DNA from 3 places in the Comamonas koreensis genome. Region 3 is predicted to be linked to each of the others. Evidence: predicted binding sites of a transcription regulator. Region 3 holds the regulator's gene; each other region holds the start of a gene.
What was found. Region 3 encodes FNR, which switches genes on or off when oxygen is low (the NO sensors DNR and NnrR bind a similar motif). Its sites were predicted from a motif close to TTGATNNNNATCAA; they were not measured.
Positions count from the first base shown of each region.

Region 1: a site for FNR is predicted at 2,159-2,172, ahead of F0Q04_RS01865 (universal stress protein). Genes of this name have one in related genera too.
Region 2: a site for FNR is predicted at 1,787-1,800, ahead of F0Q04_RS10320 (OmpW/AlkL family protein). Genes of this name have one in related genera too.

Region 1 covers NZ_CP043575.1:382,690-386,967, forward strand. The annotation lists gene F0Q04_RS01855 (D-amino acid dehydrogenase) at 1-376, opposite strand, end outside; gene F0Q04_RS01860 (LysR family transcriptional regulator ArgP) at 464-1,408, shown strand; gene F0Q04_RS01865 (universal stress protein) at 1,582-2,004, opposite strand; gene F0Q04_RS01870 (metallophosphoesterase) at 2,249-3,094, opposite strand; gene F0Q04_RS01875 (LysR family transcriptional regulator) at 3,136-4,113, opposite strand; gene F0Q04_RS01880 (hypothetical protein) at 4,260-4,278, shown strand, end outside.
Region 2 covers NZ_CP043575.1:2,308,059-2,312,336, reverse strand. The annotation lists gene F0Q04_RS10325 (O-acetylhomoserine aminocarboxypropyltransferase/cysteine synthase family protein) at 1-968, shown strand, start outside; gene F0Q04_RS10320 (OmpW/AlkL family protein) at 1,067-1,678, opposite strand; gene F0Q04_RS10315 (DUF808 domain-containing protein) at 1,914-2,915, opposite strand; gene mntP (manganese efflux pump MntP) at 3,358-3,927, opposite strand; yybP-ykoY riboswitch at 3,948-4,110, opposite strand.
Region 3 covers NZ_CP043575.1:4,204,909-4,209,186, reverse strand. The annotation lists gene F0Q04_RS19200 (malonate--CoA ligase) at 1-651, shown strand, start outside; gene F0Q04_RS19195 (universal stress protein) at 762-1,205, opposite strand; gene fnr (fumarate/nitrate reduction transcriptional regulator Fnr) at 1,355-2,077, opposite strand; gene hemN (oxygen-independent coproporphyrinogen III oxidase) at 2,229-3,611, shown strand; gene F0Q04_RS19180 (sulfite exporter TauE/SafE family protein) at 3,632-4,278, opposite strand, start outside.

The sequences.
Region 1 (4,278 bases), 1.4 Mb from region 3:
TCTGGGCCACCACGGCCTTCAAGGCGTTGTGGCTGTAGGCACCGAGCGCAACGATCTGCTGCACATTGCGGGCAAAGGAGCGGTCATTGCACTCGGCCAGAAACTGCGTGAGCCAGCGCCATTGCTGCGGATCGGCATGCGGGCGCAGCAGCAGCGGCGCCTCCTTGTCGAACATCCACTTGAGCGCCTTGAGCGGGGCATGCTTGTTGGCCCAGGGCTCGCAGTAGCTCACCGAGATCTGCGCGGCATTGGCATAGCTGGTCTCCAGCGCCGCGTCCGGTTGGCGATCCACGACGGTGACGTCGTGGCCGAGTTGCAGCAGATGCCAGGCAGTGCTGGTGCCGATGATTCCGGCGCCGAGGATGATGACTTTCATGCCTCTCAGTGTCTGGCATCTTGGCTGTAACATAAAGTGCAATTAAACTTCTTCAGGATTCATCAGTTCTACTAATACTGGAGCCCCATGAGCAACCTGGACCCTGTCGCGCTGGAATGCCTGGCCGCCGTGATTGAAGAAGGCGGTTTCGAGAAGGCCGCGCTGCGCCTGAATGTGACGCAATCGGCCGTCTCGCAGCGGCTGCGTGCGCTAGAGGCACAGATCGGCTCGGTGCTGGTGGTGCGCAGCCGCCCGCTGCGGCCCACCGCTGCCGGCCAGCTGCTGCTCAAGCACACCCAGCAGCTGCGGCTGCTGCGCACCGACCTGGAGCAGGAGCTGCACAGCCTGCTGCCCCACACCATGCGCCGCAATGCGCATGACGAGGCCATCTCGATTGCCATCAATGCCGACAGCATTGCCACCTGGGCGCTCGATGCACTGCAGGACATCGCGCTGCAGCAGCTGCCGCTGGAGATCATCACCGACGACCAGGACCACACCTTGGAGCTGCTGCGCACCGGCGAGGTGCTCGGCTGCGTCACCACCATGCCGCAGGCGCTGCGCGGCTGCCGCGTGACCGCGCTGGGCGCAATGCACTACATCGCCGTGGCATCGCCCGCCTTTGCCCAGCAGCATGTGCCGCAAGGAATCAACCGCAGCAACTTCAAGCACCTGCCGTTTTTGAGCTACAACCGCAAGGACGACATGCAGCGCGTGTTTGTCGCCCGCGCGATGGGCCTCAAGACCGTCGGCCTGCACCAGCTCTATGTGCCCAACTCCGAAGCTCAGGTGCGCGCCGTGGCCGCTGGCTGGGGCGTGGGCGTGGTGCCCGAGCTGCTGGCCCGCCCCTACCTCGCCGATGGCCGCCTGGTCAATGTGGCCGAGACCCAGGTGCTGCGCGTCGACCTGTACTGGCACTGCTGGAACCTGCAGTCGGCCTTGCTGGGCGCCCTGAGCGACGCGATGGTGCACAGCGCCAAGAGCAGCCTGGCGCCGCCCACGGCGGCCGCTCGCGCCATGGTCAAGGCATAAAAAAACTGCCTGCACCCCCAGGGGGATGCAAGCAGTTTCCGGATGTCCACAGGCATTCATCGCACCGGTGGTTCCATCCCTCCCTCATCAGTGACATCCATTGCATGCGCAGTATCCGCGCCAAGTATTGCTATATGGTGAATAGCAAATGACAGACGCATGATCTGATCCATTTACCGAATCAGCAATACCGGCAGCTTGCTCTCGGCCAGCACTTGGGTCGCCACCGAGCCCAGCACCAGCTTGGCCAGCGCACCATGGCCGCGGGTGCCCATGATCAGCAGGTCATAGCCGCCCTTATCGGCCGTCTCGGCAATGGTCTGGGAGATCGGGCCTACGGCAGTCTCGGCCACGGCCTTCACCTGGTGGGCGGCCAGAAACTCCTGCACCGGCACCAGCACCTTCTGCGCCTCTTCGCTGTGGTAGTCGTCCACCAGCGCCTTGCCCAAGGCCTTGGCGGCCCGGGGCGGCAGCAGGGGCTGCACCGTGAGCACCGTGTAATGGTGGTTGGGCGTCAGCCACTCTGCGTGCGCTGCCAGGTAATCGAGCATCTTCTGGGTGTAGGGGCTGCCATCAACGGCCAACAAAATACGCATGCCTTGACTCCTTCAAAAAAGGGGTGAGGGACCCAACACCGGTGGCGCCACCAACGCTGGACTGTGGCCTGGCAAACCCGCGCTCCATCAGCGAGAACGCGCTTTACAGGCTAAATCATGTGTATCAGCTTATAGATTTACCGTCAAACGGGCATTGATATGCATCAGGCGCGGCGACAAATTTAGGTAAAAACCCTTGGGCTTTGGCTTGACGGAGGGAATGCCAGAAGTGGAGCGACCCTGGCTACACCGCCACCAGGCAATGCGGATTGAAGCTCTCCTGCTCACCCTTGCGCGCATAGCCCAGCGGGTTGGCCACGACCCGGCATTGCCAGGGGCGGCCATCGCTGTGCTGGCCTTTGGCCAGGTAATCGCTGGGCGCATGCAGGTGGCCGTGGATCCAGAGGTCGGCATAGGGCAGCAGGTCATCGAGCACATTGCAAAAACCGGCGGTTCCGGGCGTCAGCCCATAGCGCGGATCGGCGCTGCGCAGGCTGGGCGCAAAGTGGGTGATGACGACGGTTTTGCCATCAAAGGGCTCGGCCAGTGCGGCGCGCAGCCATTCCTGGCAGCGCAGCGCTTCGTCGCGCATCTCGGCGGCCAAAAAGGGCTGGCCGTTGCGCTGCATCTGGGCCTTGGTCAAGTAAAAGTTCGCGGCCTTGAAGGCCTTCTCGCGCTGCTTCATCAGCGCGCCCAGCTCGGTCACGCCGTTGTGCAGGGCAATGGCGTCGTAGTCGGACCAGAGTGTGGTGCCGATAAAGCGCACGCCGTCGATGATCAGGGTGTCGCAGTCCAGCATCGTGATGCCCAACTTTTCGCAGCTGGCACGCAGGCGCAGCCGGGCGGCATCGAAATCCTGGTTGTCAAACTCGTGGTTGCCAGGCACCAGGATTACCGGCTCGGGCCAATGGCCGCCAGCCTGCTGCGGGCTGAACTGGGTGAGGCCAAAATCCTTATCGTCCAGCATCGAGCCATTCTGGTAGGAGCCAATGTCGCCGGCCAGCACCAGCAACTGGGCGCCGGGCGCAGGCTGGGCACGGAAATGGGGGTGGGTCTCCAGATGCAGGTCGGACAGAATTTGCAGGTGCATGGTCGCCTAGCCTACCATGGGCTTTAGCGCCTTGCAGCCCGCTACATCGGTAATTCCAGGTCAGGAAAAGCCGCCCGGGCCGAGCGCTCCAGTGCATGCAGCATCCATTCCAGCGCCGAGGGCGGAATATGCCCGCTGCGGCTGCGCCACAGCGCATCCACATGCACGGCCTCGACGCGCAGCGGCAGCGGCTGGAAGGCCAGCAGATCGGCGATGCCGGTGGCAGGCACAAAGTGACGCGGCAAAACGGTCAGCAGGTCGGTGCGCGCCACCACGCGCGCGGCGGTGAAGTACTGGTTCACCGTCAGCACCACCCGGCGCTTGCGGCCGATCGATGCCAGCGCCTCGTCCAAAAAGCCAAAGGGCTGGCCGGAAAAGCTCACCAGCATATGGCGTGCATCGCAGTAGCGCTCCAAAGTCAGCAAGCCCTCACTCAAAGGATGGTCCTTGCGCATCACGCAGAGGTATTCGCCGTCATAGAGGCGCCGGCTCTCGAAATCCACCAGGTCCCCCGACTGGGCGCGCGCCGTCATCTCGGCGAGCACAAAGGGGAAATAGCCCACGGCCAGGTCCGCCGTCTCGGCGTCCAGCTCCTCGCGCGGATCACGGGTAGTGAGTGGTTGCACATGCACAGAGACGCCTGGTGCCTCGGTCTCCAGAATGTGCATCAGGCTGGGCAGCAAGGTGGCGGCGGTGGCATCGGCCATCGCCACGACAAAGGCCTGGGTCGCATGGGCGGGGTCAAAGCGCTCAGGCGCAAAGCTGGCCTGCAGGCGCGCCAGCGATTCGCGCACCACCGGCCACAGCGCATTGGCCAGCGGTGTGGGCTCCACACCCTGGCCGCTGCGCACCAAAAGCTCGTCATGCAGCGCCTCGCGCAGGCGCCGCATCGCATTGCTGACTGCCGGCTGGGTGATGGCCAGCTTGTCGGCCGCCCGGGTCAGGCTGCGCTCATTCATCACCTCGTCGAATACACGCAAGAGGTTCAGGTCCAGGTGCCGAAATTGGTGGGGCAGCATTTTCAATCCTTTGCAGCGCTGGGCGAACCGCAATACATCACTGACATGAATGATACAGATTCAAAAGATAAATTTGAGAACGTCTAGGGTAAACCCTATACTTCGTTCATCGCTTCAAAGAAGCATTAATCCCAAAGACATCCATCATGACCAACAGTTTTGTAC
Region 2 (4,278 bases), 1.9 Mb from region 3:
TGTATGGCGGCACCTACAACCTGTTTGCCCATACCTTTCCGCAGCAGGGCATTGAGGTGCGCTTTGCCGATCCACGCGACCCGGCCAGCTTTGGCGCCTTGATCGACAACAAGACCAAGGCCGTGTTCATCGAGTCCATCGGCAACCCCTTGGGCAATGTGACCGATATCCGCGCGCTCGCCGATGTGGCCCACCGCCATGGTGTGCCGCTGATCGTGGACAACACCGTGCCCTCGCCCTATCTGCTGCGCCCCATCGAGCATGGCGCCGACATCGTCGTCCATTCGCTCACCAAGTACCTGGGCGGCCATGGCACCAGCGTGGGCGGCGCCATCGTCGATAGCGGCAAGTTCCCCTGGGCCGAGCACAAGGCGCGCTTCAAGCGCCTCAATGAACCCGATGTGAGCTACCACGGCGTGGTCTACACCGAAGCGCTGGGCCCTGCGGCCTACATCGGCCGCGCGCGCGTCGTGCCGCTGCGCAATATGGGCGCAGCCATTTCGCCGCAGAACGCCTTCCAGATCCTGCAAGGCATCGAGACCCTGGCGCTGCGCATGGACCGCATCTGCGAGAACACGCAAAAGATTGCCGAGACGCTGCAAAAGCACCCCAAGGTGGCCTGGGTGCGCTATGCGGGCCTACCGGACCACCCGGACCATGCCACCTTGCAAAAGCAGTCGGGCGGCCGCGCCTCGGGCATTCTGTCCTTCAGCCTCAATGCCGCAGACGGCGAAGGGCGCGCCGCCGGTGCCCGCTTTCTGGATGCGCTGCAGCTGTTCACCCGCCTGGTCAATATTGGCGATGCCAAATCGCTGGCGACGCACCCGGCTTCGACCACGCACCGCCAGTTGGACAGCGCAGAGCTGGAGAAAGCCGGCGTGAGCGAAGGCATGGTGCGCCTGTCGGTCGGCATCGAGCATGTCGATGACCTGCTGGCCGATCTGGAGCAGGCGCTGGCCAAGGTCTGAGGGGCCGTCGCACGCAAAAAAAGAGCCGCTTTCAACAAGCGGCTCAAACACAGTGCTCTGTGGCTCCTGGATCACCAGGAGCGGGCATGAGGACCTGTTTAGAAGCGGTAGCCCACACCCACACCCAGCAACCAAGGATCCACCTTAAAAGTGCCCACCTTGGTGCCGGCCGAGCGCACATCGGTCTTGATGTAGACCTTCTTCACGTCGACGTTGATCGACCAGTGCTTGTCCAGCATGTAGTCAAAGCCGATCTGCAGCGCCGGGCCAAAGCTGTTCTTCTTGATCGATGGATCGAGCGCGGCCTCAACAGCCGGTGCAAAGTTCACGTTCGAGAAGCGCGTGTAGTTCACACCAGCGCCTAGGTAGGGCTTGAAGGCGCCCATATTGGTGAAGTGGTACTGCGCGAGCAGGCTGGGCGGCAGGTGCTTGAGCGTGCCGATCTTGGCGCCGTCCGAGCGCAGGTCATGCTTTTGCGGGTAGGTCAGCACCAGCTCTGCCGCGATATTGGGCGTGAAAAAGTAGCTCACATCCACTTCGGGAATCGTCTTGTCATTGATCGACAGGCCCAGGCCGGTGGAGTCCTTGTTGGCGCTGTCCAGATGCACGGCGCGCACACGCACTTGCCAGGGGCTTTGCGCCTCTTGCGCCATCGCCGCGCCCGACGCCATTGCATATACAGCTGCCGCTGCCAACATCATTTTTTTCATCGTCATTGCCCTCGCTGCGATCTTGCTCGCATGGATTGAAAAGTTGCGGAACCGGCCCTTGTCTGCCGTCCATGTTCAGCATCTTCTGCTCATGCGGGCCAGGCTGCCCTGACCCAGATCAACCCGACAAAACAAGCGATGAAAAAAGGCGGCCCGCTGTTGCGATGCCGCCTTCTGCTTCTTGCAGCGCCGCGCCCGAGGGACGCGGCCAGCAGCCATCCGTGGTTGCTGTCGATCAGTGGCCGCGCATCTTGTGCCAGGCCTCTACCGCCAGCACCACCAGGCCACCAATGACCGCACCGACGGCCACGTGCACCAGCGTTGGGGCCAGCATGGCCACCACACCGCCCATCGGGGCTACGGTGCTCTCCAACCAATGCTCGATCGGGCCCATGCCATGCACCAGCAAGCTGCCGCCCACCATGAACATCGCAGCCGTTCCCACAATCGACAGGCCACGCATCAGCCAGGGCGTAAACGCAATCAGGCCCCGGCCCAGGGCCTGGGCTGCGGCACTGGTCTTGCGCATCAGCCACATGCCCACATCGTCCATGCGCACAATACCGGCCACCAGGCCATAGACAAACACGGTGATCGCCAGTGCCACGGCCACCAGCACCGCAAACTGCTCCCACAGCGGCTTGCTGGCCACGGTGCCCAGCGCGATGGCGATGATTTCTGCAGACAGAATGAAATCGGTACGCACCGCACCCGCCACCTTGGCTCTTTCATAGGCCACCGGGTCCATGTTTTTCTCGCTGGCAGCCTTCACGGATGATGGCGCCACGCCCATCTGCGCCGCCTGCTCGGACTCCTTGACGGCATCATGGGGCGCCTGTTTGCCGGGCTTGTGAAACAGGCTCAGCACCTTCTCCACCCCTTCAAAACACAGAAAAGCGCCGCCAAGCATCAACAGCGGCGTGATCAACCAAGGCGCAAAAGCACTGATCAAAAGCGCTGCCGGCACCAAGATGACTTTGTTTTTGAGCGACCCCTTGGCCACCGCCCAGACCACCGGCAACTCCCGGTTGGCCTTGACCCCAGTCACCTGCTCGGCGTTCAGCGCCAGGTCGTCGCCCAGCACCCCCGCGGTCTTCTGCACCGCCACCTTGGTCTGCGTGGCCACATCGTCCAGGATGGCCGTGCTCTTGCCCGCAGCCGTCTTGGTCATCAGCGCCACATCGTCAAGCAAGGTCGCAATATCATCGAGCAACATCAACAAACCAGCACCAGCCATTACGCACTCCCAATCCAAATTCGGTGGCAAATCATAGCGATTTCGCGGTGCAATGCTGTGTCAGACCCTATAAAACGGTGATTTCTACGTTTTGTTGGAGCTTGTTCACAAAACTTTATGCAGGCCTTGTCAACAACTTCAGCGCGCGGCCCGTTGTACACCCATCTACACCAGAAAGGTGAAAGGACTGAAATGACTGAAGTGTTTGCTATTTGGCCTGAAGACGAACGTGACCGTAAGCGTGCTCCTGCCCGCTTCTGATACCAGCGCAGCCTGCAAGCGGTTGAGCCAGAACTAAAAACCCGGCACCCGCAGCAATTGCAAGCCCACTGATCTCTCTCACTTAAGCCCTGCTCTGCGGGGCTTTGTTTTGCCTGTAGCAACGCTCCTACAGCGCAAAACGCAGCCAAGCCCTCTGCCACGCCAGCGGAGGGCTTTGATTTTATACGGCCACCATGTGCTCGTACAGAATCAGCGAGCCAATGGCAATCAGCACGACACCACCCACCGCTTCTGCCCAGCGGCCCGTGATATTGCCCAGAATGCGGCCGACCATCACGCCCAGGGTCACCATCGCAAAGGTGGCAAAACCAATGCTGAGCGCAACGACGGTGATGTTCACATCCAGAAAGGCCAGGCCCACGCCTACCGCCATCGCGTCAATACTGGTGGCAAAGCCCGTGGCGACCAGCAGCCAGAAGCCATGGCGCGCGGGCCGGCTCATCTCGGGCTCATCGGCACTTTGGAAGGCACCCAGCACCATGCGGCCGCCCAGCACCAAGAGCAGCACAAAGGCAATCCAGTGGTCCCAGGCCTTCACATAATCGGCCGCGGCATAGCCCAGCGCCCAGCCCACCAGCGGCGTGATGGCTTCGATGACACCAAAGATCAGGCCGGTGCGCAGCGCCTCGGACCAACGGGGTTTGACTAGGGCAGAGCCTTTGCCAATCGCGGCAGCAAAGGCATCAGTGGACATGGCAAGCGCCAACAGGGAAATGGAAGCAGCGTTCATCGGAGGTTCTTCTAGGACAGTCGGGCATGAGCACAACGGCACGCCATCACTGCCCGACCGAGGTCGTGCTGGCATGCCGATGGTCTCGCCAACCGAAGAACGGATGTCTGCGCCACAGCATGCGAAATGCCGAGTATGTTGACGCAGACGCTTCCAGCGCGGAAGCAGGCTACTCCCCAAGGGAAGCCGCAGTCTAAACGCTGCGCAGCGCTTCGGAGCACATGGCCCCAACCGCGCCAAGTTCTTTAGGAATGGATCGTATTTCCGTCTTGCTGTTGCGGCCTGGTGCCCAGCTAGAACGCCAACCGCTACAAGCCGAAACATGAGCAAGCTCATGTATTGCAGCTCTCC
Region 3 (4,278 bases):
ATCCTGGAGCGCTATGGCATGAGCGAGACCATCATGCTGGTCTCCAACCCCTACCAGGCCGATGCCCGCCATGGCGGCCAGGACGAGCGCCGGGGCGGCACGGTGGGCTTTGCGCTGCCGGGTGTGGGCGTGCGGGTGCAGGGCGATGACGGCCAGGCGCTGGGCGCCGACGAGATCGGCCATATCCAGGTGCAAGGCCCCAATGTGTTCAGCGGCTACTGGCGCATGCCCGAGAAGACCGCGCAGGAGTTCACTGCCGACGGCTGGTTCAAGACCGGCGACGTAGGCAAGATCGATGCGCGCGGCTATGTGACCATCGTCGGCCGCAGCAAGGACCTGATCATCTCCGGCGGCTACAACGTCTACCCGGCCGAGATCGAGGGCTTCATCAACGAACTGCCGGGCGTCGCGGAAAGCGCGCTGGTCGGCGTGCCGCATCCCGATTTTGGCGAAGTGGGTGTGGCGGTGGTCATTGCCAAGGCGGGCCAACCGCTCGATGCCGACGGCATCATTGCGACCTTGAAAAAGCAGCTGGCCAATTTCAAGATTCCCAAGCGCTGCTTTGTCGTGGGCGAGCTGCCACGCAACACCATGGGCAAGGTGCAAAAGAACCTGCTGCGCGACCAGTACCAGGACCTGTTCAAGGGCTGATGCGCCTATGGAGGCGGCATGCGCCGCCATGACAAAACCCTCGCGCTGTGGCCGCTCAGAAGCTGCCGCAGGCGAGGGTTTGCTATGGGGATGATGCGGTTATACGGCGATCAGCGCAGTACCAGCACCGGTATCGTGGCATGGGTCAGTACATGCTGTGTTTCGCTGCCCAGCAGCAGGCGCTTCAAGCCCCGGTAGCCGTGCGATGCCATGACGATCAGGTCGCAGTTTTCCTTCTTCGCCGTCTCCAGCAGCGCCTCGGCAATCATGTCGGACTTGATCACCAGGGTCTTGATGGGCACGCCGGTCGCGGCGCCTTCGGCCACCACCTTATCGACAATGCCTTGCGCTGCGCGTTCCCAGCCATCCTCGATGCGCGCAATGTCATCGGGGTTTTGCATGGTGCTGCCTTCGAAGTAGCTGCGCGGGTAGTTGGGCGAGATGTTGACGGCAGTCACCGTGGCATGGCTCAGCTTGGCCAGCGCCAGTGCGTGGCGCACGGCCTTCTCGGACAGCTCAGAGCCATCGGTGGCAAGCAGGATATGTTGGTACATGGCAGGCTCCTTTCAGGTCAGACATGGGGCAGGGCTGTGGGTGGCAGCCTTGCCGTGGATGCAACTCAGAGCATCGCCGCTTGCGGCTTGAGCGGATGTCGGATCAGACCGCGTTTGTATCCGCTGGCGGAGCGACTTGGAACAGGGTCTTAAGCCGAGCAGGCCTGGGTGTTGATCAGGCCCTGGAGCTTGTCGGTGTCCAGAATGCGCACATGGCGCTGCTTGACCTCGATGATGTTCTCCTCGGCAAACTTGGAGAAGGTGCGGCTGACGGTCTCGAGCTTGAGGCCCAGGTAGCTGCCGATTTCCTCGCGCGTCATGCGCAGGATCAGCTCATGCTGCGAAAAGCCCCGGGCATGCAAGCGCTGCACCAGGTTCAGCAAGAAGGCGGCCAGGCGCTCTTCGGCGCGCATGCTGCCCAGCAGCAGCATGACGCCATGCTCGCGCACGATCTCTCGGCTCATGACCTTGTGCACATGGTGCTGCAAGGCGGTCACCTCGCGCGACAGGTCTTCGAGCGAGGAGTAGGGCATCACGCAGACCTCGGCATCTTCGAGCGCAATCGCGTCGCAGGAATGGCGGTCGTTGACGATGCCGTCCAGGCCGATGATCTCACCCGCCATCTGGAAGCCGGTGACCTGGTCGCGCCCGTCTTCGGTGGCGATGCTGGTCTTGAAGAAACCGGTGCGTATCGCATACAAGGAGGTGAAGGTCTCACCGTTGCGGAACAGCGCGCTGCCGCGCTTGATCTTGCGCCGGGTGGCGACGATCTCGTCGATGCGCTCCATCTGTTCGGCCGACAGTCCCACGGGCATGCACAGCTCGCGCAAATTGCAGCTGGAGCACGCTACTTTGATGGAGTTGGATGTCATGTATCAATACCCGTGAACAACTATTCAGATAGGAACGACGTTCCTTGGATGGGCCTATTGTGCGTGCTGGCGCCCAGAGGCTTCTTGATGTACATCAAGGACGCGTGGCAGGCCTTGGGGCACATTGGGGCGTCCGCTAGGAAGAAGAACCATGATTTCCCTGACCCCTGAACTGCTGTGCCGTTTTGATGTTCCCGGCCCCCGTTACACCTCGTATCCTACCGCAGACCGATTTGTTGAAGCCTTTGCTGCGAATGAGTACAAGCTGGCGCTGGCGCAACGCGGCACCGGTCTGGCGGGCCGGCTGTCGCCGCTGTCCTTGTATGTGCATGTGCCGTTCTGCGCCTCGCTGTGCTACTACTGCGCCTGCAACAAGATCATCACCAAGCACGCCGAGCGGGCCGACGAATACCTGGATTACCTCGAGCGCGAGCTGGACCTGCAACTGGCCCATGTCAGCGCCCGCCCGACCATCAGCCAACTGCACCTGGGTGGGGGCTCGCCCACCTTCCTGACCGATGCCGGCCTCAGCCGCCTGATGGATATGGTCAAAGAGCGTTTTCATCTGCAGCCCGGTGGCGAGTACGCGATCGAGGTCGACCCGCGCACTGTGAGCGGCGAGCGCCTGCAGCACCTGTACCGGCTCGGCTTCAACCGGCTGAGCTTTGGCGTGCAGGACTTTGACCCGCTGGTGCAACAGGCGGTGCACCGCGAGCAGCCCGCTGACCAGGTGTTTGCCTTGGTCGAGCAGGCGCGCGCTATCGGCTTTGAATCCATCAATATCGATTTGATCTATGGTCTGCCCCAACAAAGCCCGGCCAGCTTTGTGCGCACCATGGAGCAGGTCAACGCGCTGCGGCCCGACCGCATTGCGCTGTATGCCTATGCGCACCTGCCCGAGCGCTTCAAGCCCCAGCGCCGCATCCAGGCCCAGGACCTGCCCAGCCCCGCCGACAAGCTGGCGATGCTGGCCCAGGCCCTGGCGGCGCTGGAAGCCGCCGGTTATGTGTATGTGGGCATGGACCATTTCGCCTTGCCCGACGATGCCTTGGCGGTGGCCAAGCGCCAGGGCCGCCTGCACCGCAACTTTCAGGGCTACAGCACCCAGCCCGATTGCGATCTGATGGCGCTGGGCGTGTCAGCCATCGGACGCATTGGCGCCACCTACAGCCAAAATGCCAAGACCCTGGAGGAGTACTACGACCTGATCGACCAGGGCCAGATTCCCGTGGTGCGTGGGCTGGCACTGACGCGCGACGACCTGCTGCGCCGCACGGTGATCATGGGCCTGATGTGCCAGGGGTGCCTGGCCATTGAATCGCTGGAGCAGGCCTGGCTGATTGATTTTGCGCAGTACTTTGCCGCCGAGCTGGCCCAGCTGCGTGAGCTGCAGGAGCAGGGCCTGGTGCAGCTGAGCGACGAATCGATCAATGTGACCGAGCTGGGCTGGTACTTTGTGCGTGGCGTCGCCATGGTGTTTGACAAGAACCTGCAGGCCGACCGCAACCGGGCGCGCTTCTCGCGGATTATCTGAGGGCAGGGCGTGGGCAGGCCTCAGCCCTGCCAGGCCGCCAGGCTCTTGTAGAGCATGTAGAGCGCCAGGCACAGCAAGATGCCGCCAAAGATCTTCTTGAGCTGGCCCACCGGCAGCCGGTGCGCGGCGCGGGCGCCCAGCGGCGCGGTCAGCACGCTGCAGGTGGCAATGGCGGCCAGGCCGGGCAGCCAGATATAACCCAGCGAATGCGGTGGCAGCCCCTGCAGGTGCAGGCCGGCCACCATGAAGCCGATGACATTGGTGACCGCAATCGGAAAGCCCAGCGCCGAGCTCGTGGCTACCGCGTTGTGCATCGGCACGCTGCACCAAGTCATGAAAGGCACGCTGATGAAGGCGCCGCCCGCGCCCACCAGGCCCGAGAGGCAGCCGATCACGCCACCCGCAGCCAGCTGGCCGGCCGTGCCCGGCATGGCGCGCATGGCCTGGCTGTTGGGCTTGCGGAACATGCGCAGTGCCGAGTAGCCAATGAACAGGCCAAAAAACAAACCCAGGTAGCTGCCCTTGAGCACCGCAAAAATACCCAGGCTGGCCAGCAGGCCGCCCAGCACAATGCCCGGGGCCAGGCGTTTGACAAGGTCCCAGCGCACCGCGCCATGCTGGTGGTGGGCGCGCACGCTGGACATCGAGGTGAAGACGATGGTCGCCA